Linked DNA regions of Silvibacterium dinghuense. The protein of the gene in region 2 interacts with the protein of the main gene of each other region in a pairwise test. Links are inferred from orthologs where the notes say so. Each region holds a gene or a part of one and is shown on either strand. Other genes may lie near its edges. The genes, in order: ruvA and ruvC.

Region 1 (3,127 bases), on a different replicon or contig from region 2:
GAACGTGCTGCCCAATCACCACGCCTACAGCCACTGCAACTCGCTCAGCTCGGCTATGCAGGCGTATCTCTCCGATGGCAGCGAGCCTCACCTTCAGGCTGCAACCAATGGCTTCGAGATGATCCTCGCCACGCAGAGCTTCGCCACCGGAGGCTGGGGGCCGAATGAGAGCTTCGTGGTGCCCGGCACCGGCGCGCTGTTTGCCAGCCTCACCGGCACCCATCACAGCTTCGAGACCCCGTGCGGCTCCTATGGCCACTTCAAGATCACCCGCTACCTGCTCTCCGTCACCGGAGACGGCCGCTACGGCGACAGCATGGAGCGCGTTCTCTACAACACCGTCTTTGGGGCAAAGCATCTCCAGCCCGACGGCACGGCCTTCTACTATTCCGACTACAATTTCTCCGGCTCGCGCTTCTATTTCCCTGACAAATGGCCCTGCTGCTCCGGCACGCTGCCGCAGGTGGCCGCGGATTATCATCTCCTGGGCTACTTCCAGGGCCGCGATGGCAGCCTTGCCGTCAATCTCTACCTGCCCTCGACGCTCAAGTGGACCACTCGGGACGGCGCAGCGCTCACCCTCACGCAGTCGGGCGATTACCCGTTTGAAACAACCGGCGACCGCGGCCACATTGCTCTCCGCCTCGAGCTCAACCGCTCTTCCACCTTCCCGCTGCGCCTGCGCATTCCCGCCTGGGCGCATGCCGATGGCGGCCCGCACATCACCGTCAATGGCGATCCCACTCCCATCTCTGTCGACAAGGGCTTCGCAACGCTCCGCCGCACCTGGCATCACGGCGATCAGGTCGAACTCTCATTCCCCATGCCGCTTCGCGCCGAGGCCATAGACCCACAGCATCCGGAGACCATCGCGGTTCTTCGCGGACCACTGGTGCTTTTCGCGGTTACCGACAAACCGGTGAAAGCGACCCGCTCCCAGCTCCTCGCAGCAGCCAATCGCGAAGGCCATTGGCAGGCTCGAACAGACTCCGGCCTCATCGAGCTGGCGCCGTTTACCCAGCTCGAAGACCGCGCGTACTCGACGTATGTCACGGTGGGGTAAGAGATGAAGCGCGCCGGGTTCTTCTCCATTTGAGAAGGCGGATCAGACTCACGACCAACGGGAGCGCCACGCGAAGCAATTCGCCCCACGTGAAGTGGCGACCAGCGGGAGCGGAGGCCGAAGGCGGACCGCCCTGCGCGCAGTAGCTAGCGGATCACCTTCAACGCCGCCCGGAACAACCCGTCGAAGTCTTCGCCCAGGGCCTTGTCCTTCGCCACCGCCGTTTCAATCGCCTTCTGTGCCGCAGGCCGCTGGTAGCCGAGATTCACCAGCGCCGAGAGCACATCCTCACCAGCTGGCCCCGCCGAGACGACCGCCGTCGGAGCTGCGGCCATGTCTTCGAGCTTGTCCTTGAGCTCGACCACCAGCCGCTCGGCCAGCTTCTTGCCCACGCCCGGAATGCGCGTCAGCGTGGCGTGATCCTGTCCGCGAATCGCGCCCACCAGCATCTCCGCGTTCAGCCCGCTCAGAATCGTCACCGCCAGCTTTGGTCCCACGCCGCTCACCGTGATCAGCCGCTCGAAGAGCCGCTTTTCATCCCGGTCGAGGAAACCGAAGAGCGCCAGCAGGTCCTCGCGCACCTGGGTGTGGATGTAGAGCGCGACCTCTGCCCCCTCGGCGGGCAGTGAAGTGAAGGTGGGAATGGTGATGGTCACGTCGTAACCCACGCCCCCGGCCTCGACAATCGCCTGGCCCGGCTGCTTCGAAAAAAGGCGTCCCCGCAGATGCGCAATCATGCACTGATTCTAGCGAGTCGGCGGTCAGGCGCGCGCTTTGCGCGCGGAGCAGCCAGTCACAAAGACGGCCAGTGGCGGGAGCCCCACCCATGACAAGCCGTTTCGTCATGGGTGGGGCTCCGAGGATCTCACTGGTCGTTCCACAACCGACCGCATCCCCACTGACCACTGGCCGTCTCATCCCTGACCGCTTTTTTGCCTGACCGCTGTTCTTGCCGGTGTATGGTAGCGCTATGAATCCGTTCGACTCTTCTGCTTGTTCCTCGAAAACTGTATCTGTCACGGTGACGAATCGTCGCCGCCTTGCGCTCGGCCTTGTAGCTGCGCTCGCGCTTGCCGCGCCCGCCTTCGCCCAGCATCCTGACGGTCCTCCGCCGGCCGATAAAGCCGCCGCCGACAAGCCGGACGCGAAATCGTCCGACCTGAAGCCTGCGCCGCCGCTCCCCGCCGATGCGCATGTCGAGCAGTCCATCGAGCTGAACGGCAAGACCCTGCACTACACCGTCACCGTCGGCACCATCCCGGTCTACGACAAGGACGGCAAGGCCTCCGGACAGGTCGTCTTTACCTCTTACACCGTGCCCGGCGCCAACCGTCCCGTTACCTTCGCCTTCAACGGCGGCCCCGGCGCTTCGAGCGTCTATCTCAACTTCGGCGCCATCGGTCCCAAGCACCTCAACGCCGGCAATGACGGCGACAGCCCGTCCGATCCCGCAACGCTCTCCGACAACCAGGGCACCTGGCTCGGCTTTACGGATCTGGTCTTCATCGACCCCATCGGCACCGGCTTCAGCCGCTCCCTGGTCAACGAGGCCGAGACCAAGAAGCAGTTCTACTCGACCGAAGCCGATATCGAGTACCTCTCGCGCGTGATCTACGACTGGCTGGTGAAGAACGGCCGCATGGATTCGCGCAAATACCTCGTCGGTGAAAGCTACGGCGGCTTCCGCGGACCCCGTGTTCTCTACTACCTGCAATCGCAGCTTGGCGTGGGTCTCAACGGCGCGGTGCTGGTCTCGCCCTACCTCAACCCGACCATCGACGAAAACGGGGACCTCTCGCCCATTCCGTGGATGGTGACGCTGCCTTCGATCACCGCCGCCAACCTCGAGCGCCAGCACAAGCTCACGCCCGAGGCTATGCAGCAGGTCATCAGCTACGACCTCGGCGACTACGCCACCACGCTCATCAAGGGCTATACCGACCCCACCGCCACGCAGGCCATGATCCAGAAGGTCACCGAGATGACCGGTCTCGATCCTGAATTTGTGAAGTATTCCGGCGGCCGTCTCGACACCGGCGCCTACCTCCGCGAGGTGCATCGCGA
Region 2 (3,135 bases):
CATCGCCAAAGCCTGATCGCGGTCGCTGTTCCACTGGTCCCAGCTGTCCGAATCGATGCTCGGCACCAGGTCATATTGTGAGGAGTTGGCCGCGGCGAACTTCACCGTCTGGTTGGTGTGTACGTCGATGCTTCCGTTCGCGCTGTCGACTGCCTTCACGGTGCCATGCATCACGGCAACTTCAGGATTCTGGTCGAGATTCACGCGGAAGACGCTGCTATCGGCAGGCGTCAGCGTCTCGCCACCCAGATGGACCGTGTACTGCCCCGCCTGCCCATTGAGCTCGTAATAGGTCAGGCCGCCGTCCGCGGTGATCGCGGTGACTGTGTGCCCGTCGGCATCGCGCCGCAGCTCCGTCAGTGTCAAGGCGCTGTTCGGCGTCACGCGGACGACCGAACCATCTTCAAACTGGATTTCTACCCGGCCGTCGTCTCCGGTATGCAGCCGCATCCCCTGCATGACCGGCATATTCTGCTGCGCCTGATCGAAGTCTGACTGCCCGTCAGAGGAGATCTGGACCTTGCCCTCGACATCGCTGAGCCGTACCGCGCGGACAGCGCTCCCTGTCACAGGCGTCTGTACCGTCGAGTCCGCAGGCGGCGGAGGCACGGAGTCCTGATCCTGTGCCAAGGCAACGGCACCGGAGAACAGTACGGAAAGAACCAGACCTGAAAAAATTCCTCGAATCGGCAGCCAACGCTTCAATGCTTGATTTCCCAGGTGCCCCATAGACACCTCCTTTTAGCCGGCGCACAGCGCGCCCAACCCTGTGTCCAACCTCTGCAAAACCCCGAAACTCGACCGAGAGTTTCGTTCCTGCCGGACACCTGCTGATATTCAGACGCATCACCCCCGGCAAATGATCCATTTGTCGAAAGGTTTACTGCGCTCCCTCTTTCTCAGATGCAGCCAGAAGCGACAGAGCACGTTTCCGGGCACGCTCCATGACCTCCTGATCGCCAGCAATGGCTTTGAGCGTTGGCGCGATATTCGCGATTTCCGCCGCTCTATGCTCCCGGAAAGAATCCTGCAGATTCTCGAGCTCCGCATCGAGAGCAAGCCGGCTGTGCAGGTGCTGCAAATCCAGCCGCTGCCCCTCGGCCAGCGTATAGGCGACCGCCTCCATCTGCTCCCCCAGAGCGTTCACCTGCGGATCCTTCGAGAAGTTATAGGTACAGGCACCGTGGCCATCCGTTCCCTCGTAACTCCACAGTTTTTTGCCGGTAAACGCCGTGTGCTCCTTGGGAGCCTCGCACGCCATGTCAAAGAAGTGGTGGGAGCGCGCCAGAGCGAATACCTGTTCCAGAAGTGGGTCGGCAATCCGGATCTCGCGCTTCATTGCGGGAAGATTCAGGGCGGCTGCATCGCTGGTTGGAACATCTACGCCTGCCGTCGCAGGCGTGGCCGCGGACTCATATTGGCCGCTTCCATCCTCGTGGAGCGTGATCCTGTATTGCGGGGGCTGCAACTGCGGATTTTCAAAGGAAAAAGTGATTGTTGCCTGCTGGCCCAGTGCTACGGCCGATCCCACGGCAAACAGCCATGCCGCCGCAACCGCTTTCACCGCCGCACCGCCTCGAGGGTCTGGGCGTGGTGAATGTGGCAGATGGCAATCGCCAGCGCGTCTGCGGCGTCGGCGGGCTCCGGCACTACGTCCAGGCGCAGCAGACGGGCCACCATGAACTGCACCTGCTCCTTTTGCGCGAGGCCGTAGCCGGTCACCGTGGATTTGATCTTGAGCGGAGCGTATTCGGCCACCGGAAGCCCGGCCGTCGCAGCCGCCAGCAGCGCTACACCGCGCACCTGGCCCAGCTTCAGCGCCGACTTGGCGTTGACCGAGTAGAAGACCTCTTCGATCGCGACGATGTCCGGCTGGTGGAGCGCGATCAGGGCGCAGAGCTCGGCATAGACCTGCGCCAGCCGCTGCGGCGTGGTGTCTTTTTTAGAAAGCCGGATACCACCGGCGTCGCGCCATTGCAGCTCGGGATTCCGCGCCGCGTCGTTCCATTCCACCACGCCGTAGCCGGTGCACTCCGTGCCACAGTCAATACCAAAGACCCGCATGGTGGAAGTTTAGAGCAGTTTGCCTGAAGTTGTACGTGACCGCACAGGACGACAATCGACATAAGGAGGGAAATGCTCTCCCCCGGCATCACACCAAGCCGGTTTTTCAAACAAAACCGCGAACCGAATTCTTCATTCGGTCCGCGGCGTTGTTTTCATAGCTTAGAGACGGGTGGACCAAGCGGTATCGACCTATTCGCAAGCAAGCACTTTTCTAAGTGAAATTGTCATCATCCCGACCGGAGCGCAGCGCAGTGGAGGAACCTGCGGTTTGCCTGTTTGCGGCTGGAAGCCTCCGGCGCGAACAGAAAAAAGCAGGTCTCTCCACTCCGCGAGACGATAAACCTGTCTCGCTCTGGTCGAGATGACAATCGCATGCAGAAGAAAAACGTCAAAAGCTCAATAGGTCGATACAGCCTAAGGATTGTTCACCGCATCATCAGCCGCGACATTGTTTGACGTGCTCGAGGTGCTCGAGGTGCTCACGTACTCGTAGTCGTACCAGTTTGTCGAGGTGGGCGCGGCCGAGGTATTCGTCAGTTCCAGCCGGAGCGCGTCGTCCATTGCGCCATAGGTCTGGCTCACCCCGATGGTCATCACGTTGTCGGCGCCTGCCGCACTCAGCGCGCTCGCCGGGAACTGGAAGACCACCCACTGATAGTAGCCGGAGAGCCCGCTGCGCACCGAGCAATCGGAGGCCACAGTCGAGCGGTAGCCCCAGGTGCGCGTGGTCCCGTTCAACTTCACCACGTAACTGCCGTAGTCGCAGGCCAGCGCCACCGACAGCACGGCGTAGCTATAGTTCGCCGCATCGGCCGGCGTGGCAAAGTGCACCGTCCACACCGGAGTCCGCGTGCTCACGCCGTTGCTGCCGCTGGCGCCGCTCAGGCTCGCCACATAGCTCGGAATTGTGTTTTCGTAGTTATCCGTGGTGTCGTTGGTCGCGTCGTACAGGCCGGGATCGAAGACGCCCCAGTGGTCGTAATTCCATGCTTCCCAGTTATTGGTCGCCGCGCCGGCCGGTCCTGCCGTCGCGTTGTAGACCACTGAGCCGCTGTTCGCCGCAAAATC

What was found.
Region 1: the proteins of ruvC (region 2) and ruvA interact in binary tests that used the Escherichia coli proteins (3 or more experiments, as listed by UniProt). The link is inferred for Silvibacterium dinghuense from one-to-one orthologs.

Annotation. Positions count from the first base shown.
Region 1 is NZ_SDMK01000001.1:2,023,159-2,026,285, reverse strand. The notes cover bases 6-2,816. They hold ruvA (Holliday junction branch migration protein RuvA), read right to left. Parts: upstream 1,801-2,816; coding sequence 1,210-1,800; downstream 6-1,209. Other genes in these bases: ESZ00_RS07905 (S10 family peptidase), read left to right, coding at 2,085-2,816; ESZ00_RS07915 (beta-L-arabinofuranosidase domain-containing protein), read left to right, coding at 6-1,063. Outside these bases: more of ESZ00_RS07915, read left to right, coding at 1-5; more of ESZ00_RS07905, read left to right, coding at 2,817-3,127. UniProt on the Escherichia coli protein: The RuvA-RuvB-RuvC complex processes Holliday junction (HJ) DNA during genetic recombination and DNA repair.
Region 2 is NZ_SDMK01000002.1:262,912-266,046, reverse strand. What follows is about bases 313-3,131. They hold ruvC (crossover junction endodeoxyribonuclease RuvC), read right to left. Parts: upstream 2,065-3,131; coding sequence 1,561-2,064; downstream 313-1,560. Other genes in these bases: ESZ00_RS10370 (choice-of-anchor D domain-containing protein), read right to left, coding at 2,482-3,131; ESZ00_RS10380 (hypothetical protein), read right to left, coding at 881-1,564; ESZ00_RS10385 (DUF6600 domain-containing protein), read right to left, coding at 313-630. Outside these bases: more of ESZ00_RS10385, read right to left, coding at 1-312; more of ESZ00_RS10370, read right to left, coding at 3,132-3,135.